One region of the Luteibacter aegosomaticola genome, then DNA from elsewhere that is predicted to be linked to it. Evidence: predicted binding sites of a transcription regulator. Region 1 holds the regulator's gene; the other holds the start of a gene.
What was found. Region 1 encodes HrcA, which represses chaperone genes, less so after heat shock. Its sites were predicted from a motif close to TTNGCACTCNNNNNNNNNGAGTGCNAA; they were not measured.
Positions count from the first base shown of each region.

Region 2: rpoH (RNA polymerase sigma factor RpoH) is a predicted target of HrcA. The motif match lies at 4,507-4,533, and genes of this name have one in related genera.

Region 1 covers NZ_CP095741.1:3,110,486-3,118,022, reverse strand. The annotation lists gene fur (ferric iron uptake transcriptional regulator) at 1-275, shown strand, start outside; gene L2Y96_RS13700 (MASE1 domain-containing sensor histidine kinase) at 675-2,294, opposite strand; gene L2Y96_RS13695 (response regulator transcription factor) at 2,384-3,013, shown strand; gene recN (DNA repair protein RecN) at 3,243-4,913, opposite strand; gene hrcA (heat-inducible transcriptional repressor HrcA) at 5,043-6,101, shown strand; gene grpE (nucleotide exchange factor GrpE) at 6,184-6,711, shown strand; gene dnaK (molecular chaperone DnaK) at 6,808-7,537, shown strand, end outside.
Region 2 covers NZ_CP095741.1:494,337-501,873, reverse strand. The annotation lists gene L2Y96_RS02240 (efflux RND transporter permease subunit) at 1-1,408, opposite strand, end outside; gene L2Y96_RS02235 (sensor histidine kinase) at 1,504-2,868, opposite strand; gene L2Y96_RS02230 (response regulator transcription factor) at 2,852-3,535, opposite strand; gene rpoH (RNA polymerase sigma factor RpoH) at 3,614-4,474, opposite strand; gene ung (uracil-DNA glycosylase) at 4,949-5,650, opposite strand; gene L2Y96_RS02215 (response regulator) at 5,647-6,486, opposite strand; gene ftsX (permease-like cell division protein FtsX) at 6,501-7,481, opposite strand; gene ftsE (cell division ATP-binding protein FtsE) at 7,478-7,537, opposite strand, start outside.

The DNA.
Region 1 (7,537 bases):
AGGACATCGGTCTTGCCACGGTTTACCGGGTACTGACCCAGTTCGAAGCAGCTGGCATCGTAATGAAGCACAACTTCGAGGGCGGCCAGGCTGTCTACGAGCTGGACCGTGGCAAGCATCATGACCACATGATCGACGTTGACAGCGGGAAGGTCATTGAGTTCATTAGCGAGGAGATCGAGCGCCTCCAGCACGAGATCGCCGAGCGGCATGGGTACGTCATCGAGGACCATAGTCTGGTCCTGTATGTGCGGCCCAAGAAGAAAGGCCGCTAAGTCGCTGGCGTAAAAAGAAAAGCCCCCGGTTTCCGGGGGCTTTTTTGTGCCCTGTAGGAGCCCACCCTGTGGGCGACGCCGTTCGCCAAAAAGCCACAGGGCCTGTGGCGGTGGGGCGAAAAGATGTCGCCCACAGGGTGGGCTCCTACCGGGTAGGGCGCGGTGTTTCGGAGGGCGCAAATAAAAACGCCGCCGGTGGACTCCTGTCCACCGGCGGCTGATCCGGTTAACCGGGTGGTTCGTGGATCGCGAGTTGCTCGCAGATCCCGTACACCACCTAGTGCCGGCGAGGCTGACATCCTGTCGCCTCTTCAGGTCGATCGTCCCCACGATCGACCTGGGCTCACCGTCTCTCGACGGCGGCTCCCCCACATCGATGTGAGGATCGTAACGAAGCGTTCACGAACCGGCTATTGGAAAATTTCCTATGTTTGTTCCGATACTTGTGCTGCGAAGCAACACGCGAAGGTGAAGTCCGACGGGCTCCGGGACGATGCGGAAGACGCCCCCAAGGGCGGTAATCCGGTCGCTCATGCCCTGCAGGCCGCGGCCGCCGCCGTCGGTGCGGACGGGGCGGGGCGTGGAGGGCAGGCCATGGCCGTCATCACGAATATCCAGGACCGCCACGGGGCCGCTGTCACGCAGGCCGATGCGCAGGCGCAGGCGGAGCTCTTTTGCACCCGAATGGCGCACGACGTTGGTGGCGCTCTCCTGGACCACGCGGTAGATGGCGGTCAGGGTGTCATCGTCGAGCAGGCGGGGCTCGCCACGCAGGTCGGTCACGTAGTGGATGCTCGCGGCGGTCAGCATGTCGCGGATCGGGCCCTCGTCCAACGCCCGGAGCAGGCCGAACTCGTCCAGTACCGAGGGGCGCAAGCTATCCAGCATCTTGTGCAGGGCCCGGCGCATGTGGCCCAGGATGCCGTTCACGGCCGTCCCGATGTCATCCAGGCCCGCGTTGCCCAGCCGGTTCTGGGCCAGCTTCAGGTGGGTCTGGATGGCGGTGAGGTTCTGGCCGAGCTCGTCGTGGAGCTCCGAGGCCATATGCCGGCGCAGGTTCTCTTCGGCCTGCAGGTTGCCGCGGGCGGCGTCGCGTAGCTGGCGGGCCAACTGGTCGAGCCGCTGGTTGGCGGCGGCCAGGTGGGTATTTTGCTGGGCCACGCGCTCGCTGCTGCGGCGGAGGGCGTCGGTGGCGGCGCCGAGCATGAGGGTGCCGGTACCGGCGACGGCCAGGAACAGGTGGGCGGCGGCCGTGGGGGCGCCGCGGCCGATCATGTCCTCGGTGACATTCAGGCCCACGCTGGTGATCAGCATGGCCAGGCCGGCGCCGCGCCAGCCGTGGCGGAAGGCGAAGAACAGCACCGGAGCGAGCGAGAGCACGCGGGCGAACTGGGGCTGGGGCGAGTATTCGGCCAGGGTCACCAGGATCGCCAGGGAGGGCAGCATCACCAGCAGGCCGTCGAGCAGGAGCTCCGCCAGGGCGGTCTGGGTCGGCCGTTCGCGGAACACGAGGACCATCACCGGCACGGTGAGCAGCACGCCGAGGTAGTTGCCGAGCAGGTCGCTGCCGAAGGTGGTGCCGAGCATCTCCACCGGAGCAGCCGGATGCAGTGAGGCCATCATGGCGGCATTGCCCGCGGTGGCCACCGTGGCCGTGACCATCGCCGAGAGCAGCAGGCGGGCGACGTCCTCGGGGGTGTTCAGGCTGGCGTGGAGGTGCGCGCGGCGGAGCAACCACAGGCACGCGGCCACCATCAGCGGTTCGGGCGTGTCGCCCAGCACGAAGCCGGCGCCACCAATGGGCAGGCCGCTGCGCCACTCGCAGAAGGCGCTGGCGGCGATTTCGCCACCGAGGATCCAGAACCAGTCACGGGTGCGGGTGAGCAGCAGGGCGCCAAAACGCAGGCCGAACGGGAGCACCCAGTAGGGCTGCTCGGTCGGCCAGAGCATCACCCAGGCCAGCGCATAGCTGATAGCGATGATGGGGCCGGCGAAGCGTGAGAGGGTGCTAAGGCGCATACCCCTGAATGTTACACGGCGGATGTGGCGTCCTGACGCGCGATGAGGGCAGATGCGCACATTCGGTTGAGTACTGTTACATTCTGCCCATGCCAAGAATCGTCCTTGTAGATGACCACGCCATCGTCCGTGAAGGTTTCAAACGGCTGATCCAGCTGGAACCCGACCTGGATGTGGTCGCCGAAGCTCGCAATGCCGATGAGGCTGTCGATGCGGTGACCCAGCATCGCCCCGACCTGGTGGCGGTCGATCTGTCGTTGCCTGATGGCAGCGGCCTGCCGTTGATCGAGCACCTGGGGAGCATCGAGCCCAGCATGCGCATCATCGTGTTGAGCATGCACGATGGCGAGCCGTACGTTTCCGAAGCCATGCGCCGTGGTGCGCGTGGGTACGTGACGAAGGGTGTTGCGCCGGAGGAGCTGGTGGCGGCTGTACGTGCCGTGCTGGCGGGCGACCAGTACCTCAGCTCCGATCTGCGGGAGCGTCGTTCGAGCCGGTCCACGCAGGATCTGGACCCCTTCAGCCGCCTGACCGCTCGCGAGCGCGAGGTGTTCCTGTTGCTCGCGGCTGGCCGCGCGCCGAAGCAGGTAGCCGCGGAGCTGGGGATTGGCCAGAAGACGATCTACATCCACCGCGCCGCAGTGATGAACAAGCTCAACGCGGGGTCCGAACTGGACCTGTACCGCATGGCCCAGGAACGCGGCCTGATCCGCACCTGACAAAACACGGCCGCTGCCACACGGCGCGGCCGCTCTCCACACGACGCGTCCATCCTCCACACGACGCGGCCGCCTTCCACACGACGCGACCGCTCTCCACACGGCACGGCCGCTCTCCCTGTAGGAGCCCACCCTGTGGGCGACGCCGTTCGCGAAAGACCCACCCGGCCTCCAGTGGTGAGGCGAAAGATGTCGCCCACAGGGTGGGCTCCTACGGGGGGGGGGCGCGTTAGCTTTGCGCCTTGTCGAGCATCTTTTTCGCGTGCGCGCGGGTTTCTTTCGTGATTTCCACGCCGCCGAGCATGCGCGAGATTTCCTCGCGGCGGCCGCTGGCGTCGAGTGCCTTGATCCGCGTGCGGGTCGATTCGCCGTTGCTTTCCTTCGCCACGTTGAGGTGGTTGTGGCCTTGCGCGGCGACCTGCGGCAAATGGGTGACGCACATCACCTGCACGCGCTCGCCGAGGGCGCGCAGTTTCTGGCCGACCACTTCGGCGACAGCGCCACCGATGCCGGTATCCACTTCGTCGAAGATCATGCAGCCGATGTTGTCGTTGCCCAGCGTGGCTACTTCAATCGCCAGGCTGATGCGGGCGAGTTCGCCGCCCGAGGCCACCTTGCGTAGGGCACGCGGCGGCTGGCCAGGGTTGGCGCTGACCAGCAGTTCGCAGCGCTCGCGGCCCTGCGGATCCGGATCGTCGCCTTCGGCCGGCTCCAGTGCCACTTCCAGACGGCCACCCGACATGCCGAGCTCGCCCATGAGGGCGGCGACGGAGGAGCCGAGGCGTTCCGCCGCTTCCGCGCGTGCCTTGGACAGGCCGGCGGCAGCGGTGTCGTAATCGGTACGCAGGCGATCGCGCTCATGGCCCAGGCGCTCGAGTGCATCGCCGGCGCCCTCGAGTTCCGCCAGGCGTTCGCGGAGTTCCTCGGCCTTCGCCGTCAGTTCTTCGATCGGCAGGCGGTAGCGGCGCGAAAGGTCGTGCAGATGGGTGAGGTGGGTATCCACCTCGGCCAAGCGCTCGGGGTCGAGTTCGACATCCTGCGCGTAGCGGCCAAGGCCATCCACCGCTTCGCCCACCTGGATCTGCGCACTGTCGAGCAGTTCGAGGGTGGGCGCGAGCGTGGTGTCCAGTTCCGCCAGCCGGGAGAGTTCCGCGTGGGCGCGGAGCAGGGCGCGGCCGATGGCGAATTCGCTTTCGCCATCCAGCAGTTCCACGACGCCGTTGGCACCCTCGGCCAGCCGGCCGGCGTTGGCCAGACGGCGGTGTTGGGCTTCCAGGTCTTCCAGCGCCGCGGGAGCCAGGGCCCAGCGGTCGAGTTCTTCGAGCTCGTGGGTGAGCAGTTCGATCTGGTGTTCGCGATCGTCGCCGCCTGAGAGCTTGCGGATTTTCGCCACCGCCTCGCGCCAGGCCTTGGCCAGGTCGCGGACGCGGCCCTGGGCCTCTTCATTGCCCGCGAAGGCATCGAGCAGGGCCATCTGGTGCTGGCGCGAGAGCAGGGCCTGGTGCTCGTGCTGGCCGTGGATCTCGACGATGAGCGCCGCCACGGCCGACATCTGCGCCAGGCTGGCCGGGCGGCCGTTGATCCAGGCCTTGGAGCTGCCCTCGGCGCGGATCACGCGGCGCAGGTGGCAGGTCTCGCCATCATCCAGTTCTTCCTGGCGCAGCCAGCCCAGCGCCTCGGGCAGGCCGGCCAGATCGAACTCGGCGGCCAGCTCGGCGCGGTCGCTGCCGGCGCGGACCATGCCGCTATCGGCGCGGGCGCCAGCGAGCAGCATCAGGGCATCGACCAGCAGGGACTTGCCCGCACCGGTTTCGCCACTGACCACGGTGAGCCCGGGGCCGAAGGCCACTTCGGCTTCTTCAACGACGGCAAACTGGCGGACGTAGAGCGACGTGAGCATGGGCACCGGGGTGGCGGATGGAATCACGCCAATTGTAGCGGGAGCCGCGTCGCAGGAACCGAGACTTGCAAGCCGCGCGCGCAGACCTTATTGATAGCGCCTGCCACCCGACCTTAACCTCCGACGCGCATGAACCCGTTCTCCGGCCAAGACATTGATGCTCGCGCGCGGCGATTGTTGCGTACCCTGATCTCCCAATACCTGTCGGACGGCGAGCCCGTAGGCTCACGCACGCTGGCGAAGTCCTCTGGCCTGGAAGTCAGCCCGGCGACCATCCGCAACATCATGGCCGACCTGGAAGAGGCCGGCCTGGTGGCGTCGCCCCACACCTCGGCGGGCCGTATTCCTACGCCGCGGGGCTTGCGCCTCTTCGTTGATAGCCTGCTTGAGCTGAAGCCGTTGCCGCGCGACGACATGGCGCGCCTGCAGGGTGGCCTGCCGCCGCACCAGACCACCACGCGCGACCTGCTGGGCAACGTGTCGAACCTGCTTTCGGCGATGACCCACTTCGCCGGCGTGGTCACGGTGCCGCGCCAGGGCGACTTCCCCCTGCGCCACATCGATTTCGTGAACCTGCCCGATGCCCGCGTGCTGGTCATCCTGGTGTTTTCCGATAATCAGGTGCAGAACCGCGTGGTCCAGCTTTCCCGGCCCATCGACGGCCGCGAGCTGGAGCAGGCCTCGAACTACCTCAATGCCCACTTCGCCGGGTTCCGCCTGGCGGATATCCGTGCCCATCTGGCCGCGGAACTGCGTGAAGCTGGCGGCGAGCTCAACCGCCTGCTGGCCAGCGCGGTGGAGCTGGCCACGGCGTCCTTCGGCGACGAAGGCACCGACGACGTCCTCGTCAGCGGCCAGACGAACCTCATGGGCTATTCCGAACTGGCCGATATCGACCGCCTGCGCGATCTTTTCGACGCCTTCCAGCAGAAGCGCGAGCTGCTGCAGCTGATGGAAAACTGCGTCAAAGCCCCCGGCGTCCGGCTTTTTATCGGTGAAGAATCCGGCTTTTCAGCCCTCGATGGCTGCAGCGTGGTCACCGCCACCTATGGCACCAGCGGCCGCATGCTGGGCGCGATCGGAGTTATTGGACCGACGCGTATGGCATATGAGCGGGTCATTCCCGTGGTACAAGCCACCGCCGGATTGCTGAGTGACGCCTTGAATCGGGCCGTAGCGACCTCATAAACCGGCTCGGGAGGCGGGTTTATTAATTCCCGCGAATGTCCGGCCCCCTGGCGGGGCCGGTTAGCTGACATTTGGAGTAATCATGCAGAACAACGATCCCCACGCGACGGATCCCGGGCAGGACAGCGGCGCCGACGTCAACGCCGATCTCGACGCGCTGACCGGCCGGCTGGCAGCCCTCGAAACCGAGCTGGCCCAGGCGCGCGAGACGGTGTTGCGCGAACGGGCGGAGATCGAGAACCAGCGTCGCCGCCTGCAGCGTGACCTGGACCAGGCCCGCCGCTTCGCCAACGAAAAGCTGCTGGGCGATCTGCTCCCGGTGTACGACAGCGTGGCCCTGGGCCTCGCCAACGAGAACGCGGATGCGAAGACGCTGCGCGAGGGCCTCGAGCTCACGCTGAAGCAGCTCGAAAAGGTCACCTCGTCGAACGGCCTCGTGCTGGTCGACCCGCTGCACCAGCCGTTCAACCCGGAGCACCACCAGGCGATCAGCGCGGTCGATTCGACCGAGCACGCGCCGAACACCGTGGTGGCCGTGGTCCAGAAGGGCTTCGTCCTCAACGACCGCCTGCTGCGCCCGGCGCTGGTCGCGGTCGTCAAAGACAGCTGAACGCAGTCTCACAACGCATTGAATTGATGGGGTAAGACCCCATTTCCACAAACAGTCGCGGCCGCGGGGGCCGCATTGAAATTCGGAGCACGTTTTATGGCCAAGATCATCGGCATCGACCTCGGTACCACCAATAGCTGCGTCGCCGTCATGGAGGGCACCACGGCACGCGTCATCGAGAACGCCGAGGGCGATCGCACCACGCCGTCCATCGTCGCGTTCACCAAGGACAACGAAGTCCTCGTCGGTGCGCCGGCCAAGCGCCAGGCTGTCACCAACGCCAAGAACACCTTCTACGCGGTGAAGCGCCTCATCGGCCGCAAGTTCACCGACGCCGAAGTGCAGAAAGACATCAAGCTCGTTCCCTACGGCATCGTTGCGCACGATAACGGCGACGCCTGGGTGCAGACCGCCGACGGCAAGAAGATGGCACCGCAGGAGATCTCCTCGAAGGTGCTCATGAAGATGAAGAAGACCGCCGAGGATTTCCTGGGCGAGTCGGTCACCGAAGCGGTCATCACCGTGCCGGCGTACTTCAACGACAGCCAGCGCCAGGCCACCAAGGATGCCGGCAAGATCGCCGGTCTCGACGTCAAGCGCATCATCAACGAGCCGACCGCGGCCGCGCTGGCCTATGGCCTCGACAAGACCTCGACGGCTGACCGCAAGATCGCCGTGTACGATCTGGGCGGCGGTACCTTCGACGTCTCGATCATCGAAATCGCCAACGTCGACGGCGAGAAGCAGTTCGAAGTGCTCGCCACCAACGGCAACACCTTCCTCGGCGGTGAAGACTTCGATAACCGCGTCATCGATTACCTCGTGG
Region 2 (7,537 bases), 2.5 Mb from region 1:
ACATCACCGCTTCGGCCATCGGCACGAAGAGGAAGCGGGCAACGCCATCCAGGAAGAACATCGGCACGAACACGATGCAGATGCAGAGCAGCGAGACGAAGGCGGGCGTCACGATCTGCGCCGCACCGTCGAGGATCGCGGTTTCTACGTCCTTGCCGTGCTCGAGATGCCAGTTGATGTTCTCGATGGTCACCGTGGCGTCATCCACCAGGATGCCCACCGCGAGTGCCAGGCCACCCAGCGTCATGATGTTCATGGTTTCGCCGAACGCGGACAGCATCGCGATGGCGCCAAGGATCGCCAACGGGATCGACGTGGCAATGATCACCGTCGAGCGCCAGCTACCGAGGAACAGCAGGATCATGAGACTGGTGAGCGCCGCAGCGATCACGCCTTCGCGGGCCACGCCGGCGATCGCGCCACTGACGAACAGCGACTGGTCACCGATCGGGCTGATCTTGAGGTTCTCGGGCAGAGCATCCTTCATGCTCTTCACGCGATCCTTGATGCCCTGGATGATCGCCAGCGTCGAGGCCGAACCGTTCTTCAGCACGGTCATCAGCACCGAGCGGTTGCCGTCGACGTGCACGATATTGGTCTGCGGCGGCGAGCCGTCGCGCACATGGGCCACGTCGCGAATGAACACGGTGGCACCGTTGACGACCTTCACCGGCAGGTTACCCAGCTCATCGACCACCGAGGGCGAGTTATTGAGCTGCAGCGTGTACTCGTAATCACCGATCTTCTGTGTACCGACCGGCGTGATCAGGTTCTGTGCCGCGAGCGCGTTCGCCACGTCCTGTGCCGATAAGCCGCGCGCCTGCAGCGCGGCCGGATCGATATCGATCTGCACCTGGCGGGTCTTGCCGCCGAACGGATACGGGATCGCCGCGCCGGGCACCGAGGTGAGCTGCGGGCGGATCGCGTTCAGGCCAAGATCGGCCAGGTTCTGTTCGGTCAGGCCATCGCCCGAGAGCGCCAGCTGGATGATCGGCACGGTCGAGGCGCTGTAGTTCAGGATCAGCGGAGGCGTGGTACCGGCAGGCAGCTGCTTCAGCAGCGTCTGCGCCACGGCGGTCACCTGCGCGTTGGCCGTGCGGATATCCACCGTGGGCTGGAAGAAGATCTTGATGATGCCGAAGCCGGAGATCGAGTTCGCCTCGATGTGCTCCACGTCGTTCACCGTGGTGGTGAGCACGCGCTCAAACGGCGACGACACACGGCCCACCATCTGGTCGGGCGGGAGGCCGGTGTACTGCCACACCACCGCGATCACGGGGATCTTGATGTCGGGGAAGATGTCGGTCGGCGTACGCATCGCCGACAGCGGACCTACGATGAGGATCAGCAGAGCGAGGACGACGAAGGTATACGGCCGCGTGAGGGCGATCCGGACGATGCCAATCATGAGGGGGACGGTTTCCGAGCGCGATGTTGCGTCGCGGCGAATTTTGCCCCCGCGTGAACCTGCGGCGTAGTTAAGATTTATTTAGGCGTTTTCGGCTACGCGGCCGGGCAGGTGACCGAGAACACCGCGCCGTCGTCGTTTCCGCCCACCGCGAGCGAGTATCCGTGCAGCCGTACGATGGCACTGACGATGGCCAGACCCAGGCCGCATCCGGGCTTGGAACGGGTCTCATCGCTGCGGTAGAAACGGCGGAAGACGGCTTCGCGCTCACCCACGGGGATACCGGGCCCGGTATCGGCGATATCGACCCGGGCGTCGCCCGTCGGGTCCGTCAGCGCCACCAGACGGATAGCCCCGCCATTCGGGGTGAACTTGATGGCATTGCCCACCAGGTTCGCGAACGCTTCGAACATTAGCTGAGGATCACCACGAAGGTGCGGCAATTTGCCGACATCCAGCTCGAATACCTGGTGGCGGTCTTCGGCCAGCGGGGCGTAGAACTCGTGCACATTCTTCAGCACGGTGCCGAGGTCCATGCTTTCGAAGCAGGCGCTGCGCTGGCGGTCTTCCAGCTCCGAGACGCGCAGCAACGCGCGGAAACGCGCCAACACCGTGTCGATCTCTTCCACGGCGGCTTCGAGCTGTTCGGCTTCCGGGGTGCCTTCAATCTGCTGCTGCACGCGGTACAGGCGGGTGCGCATGCGGGTGAGTGGTGTACGCAGGTCGTGGGCGATGTTGTCCGTAACGCCCTTGACCTCGCCGAGCAGGCGCTCGATCTCGCCAAGGGTGGTGTTCACCGTGCCCGCCAGCAGGTCGACCTCGTCGCCTGTCCGGCTGACCGGCAGGCGCACGCTGAGGTCGCCTTCGCGGATGGGCTCCATGGCCAGCTGGATCTCGCGCACACGGCGCGCGGGGCGCCGGGCGATCAGGATGCCACCCAGCACGCCCGGGATCAGGGTGAGGGACAGCCCCCACAGCGCGCCTCGGCGAATGATGGCGCCGAGGCCATCGATGACCGCGCTTTCCTTGACCACCACGAGGCGCTCGCCGTCGGGCAGCGTATTGGCCATGCCGCGTGCGCGACGGGCTGGCTCGTCGGAGTTTTCATCGACGCGCGCCTGCACAGCGTGGATGACCCCGTCCTCGTCGAGGCCCGCCGGCACTTTTTCGATATTGCCGGCGATGCGCTGACCCTTGGCGTCGAACAGGCCTGCGGCCATGAAGCCCGTCGCGTCGATCGCGCTGGCGGCATCGACGGTATCGCGCAGGCGGTGCGGGTCGGTACGCTCGAGGTAATGCAGGCGGGCGGCCAGCATGCCGTCGACGACATTGGTGAGGTAGCGCGAGGATTCCCACTGGACCACGCCCAGCAGCACCACGCACCAGATGGCGAAGAGCGCGCCGTAGATGAGGATCAGGCGCGAAGTGGCGGAACGCCAGGCGTCAGTCAGCGGGCGCAAGGACGTACCCCGAGCCACGCACCGTACGGATGAGCGGCACCTGGCCGGCGCCGTCGATCTTGCGACGGAGGCGGCCGATATGGACATCGATCACGTTGGTACCCGGATCGAAATGGAAACCCCAGACGTGCTCGAAGATCATCTGGCGCGTGACGACCTGACCGGCGTTGCGCATGAGGAATTCGAGCAGGCGGAACTCGGTGGGCAGCAGCGTGAGCGGCTGGCCGCCGCGCAGGGCGTTGTGCTTGACCAGGTCGAGCTCGAGATCTTCGACGCGAATCCGCGTCTCGCCCGTCTCCGGCCGGCGATGCCGGCGCAGCAGCACCTCAGCGCGGGCCGCGAGCTCGTCCGGGGCGAAAGGCTTGGTGAGGTAGTCGTCGCCGCCAGCGCGCAGGCCGCGGACACGCTCGTCGACATCGGAGAGCGCGCTGATCATGAGCACCGGGGTCTCGACCGCGCGTTTGCGCAATTCGGAGACGACATCGATGCCGTCCATGCCAGGCAGCATGCGGTCGAGGGTAATAATGTCGTAGCCGTTCTCGAGCGCACGGGCCAGGCCGTCGCGACCGTTGGCGACCCACTCGGCGTTGAGGCCGTGCGCGCCAAGCTCCGCGACGATATCGCGGGCGGTGACTTCGTCATCTTCGATGACCAGAGCCCTGGGCATCCTTCTCACTCCACGGTCGGGGCAACGGAAAACGGCCCCACGAGGGGGCCGTTCCGGATCTTACGCCGTTCGCAGCCCTCAGGCGGCGATGGCGACGCGCATCTTCTTCATGGCATTCGCCTCGATCTGGCGGATGCGCTCGGCCGAGACGCCGTACTCGTCAGCCAGATCCTGCAGGGTGGCCTTGTTTTCGTCGGCCAGCCAGCGGCGCTGGATGATGTCGCGCGAACGGGCATCCAGGTTGGCGAGGGCAGAACCCAGGGCGCTCATCTGGTTGTCCGAGGCATCGGCTTCGGCCAGGTTGTCGTACGGATCGGCGCCTTCATCGACCAGGAACGCGGCCGGTGCCGGCTTCTCGTCGTCATCGGCGTCGGCCGGGGCTTCAAAGCCCACGTCGCGGCCCGACAGGCGGGATTCCATCTCACGGACGGTCGCTTCCGGCACGCCCAGGTCATGGGCGACCACGCGCACTTCCTCGGCATTCATCCAACCCAGGCGCTTCTTGCTCTTGCGCAGGTTGAAGAACAGCTTGCGCTGGGCCTTGGTCGTGGCGACCTTGACGATGCGCCAGTTACGCAGGATGAACTCGTGCATTTCGGCACGGATCCAGTGCACGGCGAAGCTGACGAGGCGCACGCCCTGATCCGGATCGAAACGCTTCACCGCCTTCATGAGGCCGATGTTGCCTTCCTGGATCAGGTCGGAGAGCTGCAGGCCGTAGCCGTTATAGCCACGGGCGACATGCACCACGAAGCGAAGGTGGGACATCACCAGCTGGCGGGCGGCGTCGAGGTCGGCGTCGTCGTGGAAGCGCCGCGCTAGCGTCTGCTCCTCGTCAAGGCTGAGCACCGGGATACGATGGACGGCCGCGATGTAGGAATCCAGACTGCCAACGACGCTCGGTAGCCCGTAGTTACGGGTGGCGAGGGCTTGAGACATGTGTGGAACCTCCTGAAAGGTATCGGTGCAGGTTAGCAGTCCCAGGGTGGGAGTGCTAACCCCTACCGAAGTTCAATCTTGGTTAGCTGTACTCAATGGTACAGAAATACCCCCTCGGTGTCCAGTGGGGACTTGGGGGTATTCAGGAGGCAGACGGCTGGCCAGAGTGCCCTGAAGCCGTCAGGCAGGCGTATGTGCCTGCCCTCAAAGGAAATAGTGTTCGGGCGGCAGGAATTCAAGCCCCAAACTGAAGTCAGGGAACCCGGACGCGGCCCGTCGGAATGCGCCTACGCGCTGCGCCGCCATCCGCTGACGCGTGGCCGTCGGCCTGGGGGCTAATCTATGCGGGTCGATCGGCTCGCCGATCAAAGACCTCACGGAAACCATCCGGATGGGCCGTGAGGCGGGCCACGTCACGATGACAAGTATGTGGTTGCTAAAGCCTGCGAGCCTCGGCCGCAGGCTTCTGTCACTTCAACCTGCGAAATCTGCGCGACGCGGCAGTGACCAGTCGATGGGCTGCTCGCCGCGCGCAACGAGGTACTCGTTTGCTTGGGCGAAATGTCCGCACCCCATGAACCCGCGATGCGCAGAAAGTGGCGAGGGATGCACGCTGCGCAGGATGCAATGGCGCTTGCCGTCGATGAGCTGGCCTTTCTTCTGTGCGTGGCTACCCCACAGCATGAAGACCAGGCCTTCGCGCTCACGGTTCAAGGCATCGATCGCGGCATCCGTAAACCCTTCCCAACCACGTCCCTGATGTGACGCCGCCTGCCCCGCTTCTACCGTGAGCACGGCGTTGAGCAATAGCACGCCACGATCAGCCCACGGCGTGAGGCATCCATGATCGGGGCGAGGAATACCGAGACAACTCTCGATTTCCTTGAACATGTTCTGCAGCGACGGCGGTACACGCACACCGGGCCGCACGGAGAAGCTCAAGCCGTGAGCCTGGCCGGGGCCGTGATACGGATCCTGGCCAAGGATGACGACACGTACCTTGTCGAACGGCGTGTGTTCGAACGCGTTGAAGATCTCGGGGCCCGGCGGATAGATTTCTTTCCCGTGCGCCTTCTCATCACGCAGGAACGCGGAGAGCTGAAGCATCTCCGGCCGGTCGAGGTAATCGCCGATACGCTCCTTCCAGGAGGCCTCGAGCTTCACGCGATCGTTCAAGCTTCCGCCTTCGCGCGCAGGTGCAACGCGACACGAAGCTGGAACAGCAGCTTCGTGATGAGCAACTTTTCTTCCACCGGCTTCTCGACCAGATCGTTCGCGCCGGCACGCAAAAGCGCCGCCTGGTTCGCGGGATTTTCGTCACCGGTCATGATCAGTGTGGGCAGCTTCCCCTTGCCGTAACCGAATTCATTGCGGATGCGTTCAACGAGATCGCCGCCAGTGAGTTCGCCCTTCAGGCTTACGTCGGTCAACACCACGTCCGCACCGACCTTCCCTTCCGCCTTCGCGGCACGCAGGAATTCGATCGCATCTTCCGCGCTGATGACGTGATGCACGGTAAGACCATACTTCTCCATCATGCGGCGCGTGGCCAACGCGACGACGCGGCTATCTTCCACGTAAAGCACTTCGCCTTCCGCACCGCCCTCGGGGCGCACGTAGCCGCGAATGAATTCGGCAAGCGCTTCGAAGCCGAGCGATTTGTCGAAGTAGTCGGTGACGAACTCGCCCAGCTCGCGGCGATGCAGGCGCTGCTCGACATCGCCCGACACCACCACGATGGGCATGTAGATCTGCGGCGCTGCTTCGCGCACGAAGCGCGCGACATCCAGCCCGTCCATGTCGGGCAGGCGCAGGGCCACGGTCACGAAGTCGAACACGCCTTGCTGCAGCTCCATCTGCGCTTCCGCGCCGGTACCCACGCCGACGATTTCGACGCCCGGCACTTCGGCCGAGACCACGCGCGAGATAAGCGAGCGGACCACCTTGGAACCATCCACCAGCAGGATCCGCGGCGTGGCGCCAGCGACGCCTGATCCGATATGCGATGCCACCCCCTGGCCTCCCCTTAAACCGCCGCCGCGCGGCGGATCTGTCGTGCGCTGACCAGCCGCGCGCCGAGCCAGCCAAGCACGGCTGACGCGAGCGGTACTGAAAGAAGCAGCCAGGCGGGCAACCCGCCGAACTGGACACTGCCATCGTAAGCGGCCGCGAGGCGGCCAACCGGGCCCGCCATCGCAATTTCGATCACCACCGCGAGCGCGACGGCGAGGATGCCGGCGAACAGGCCAAGCCAGATACCCGTGTACAGATAAGGACGGCGCACGAAGGGCCGGCTTGCCCCGATCAGCAGCAGCACGCCGATTTCCTCGGCGCGGCTCTGGATATCCACACGGATGGTGTTGCCGACCACGAGCAGCGCGGCAATACCGAGAAGGAATGCCAGCATGGTGGTAGCACGCGTGCCGACACCCAGGATGGCATCGAGGCGCTGACGCCACGCCCCGGTATCCTGGACCATGTCCACGCCCGGCGTCGCCTTCATCGATTCGACCAGGCGGCTCACCTCATCCGCCGAGAGGTTCGGCTTCGGCTGAACGGAAAGAACGTACGGAAGCGGGTTCTCGTCGAGCGACTGTAGCGCGCCCGAGAACCCCTGGACTTCGGCCAGTTCGGCCAGGCCATCCTTCGGCGTGCGGACCGTGATCTCCTGCACCTCGGGCCGGCCGCGCAGCGCGGACGCCGCGGTTTCGGCCATGGCCACGGCCTGGCCCGGCTTCATGAACACGCTGATGGTCTGGTTGCGCCCAAGCGCATCGCCCATGCGCTCGACGTTGCCTAGCAACATGTAGAACGCCAGCGGCAGTGCGAGCGCGACACCCATCACCGCGACGGTAAGCAGCGTGCCGAGCGGGCGCGCGGCGAGGCGGCGCCAGCTGATCGAGAGGCTCCAGCTGTGGTGCTCGCGCCAGGCACCGATGTGGTGCGGCGTGCTACGGCGGGTTTTTTCCGGCTCGGGCGCGCGGCGTGGTTCGCGGACGGCGTTCATACCACCTCCGTCGCGGGCACGTCGGCGATGAGCTTGCCGTGGTCGAGCACCACGAC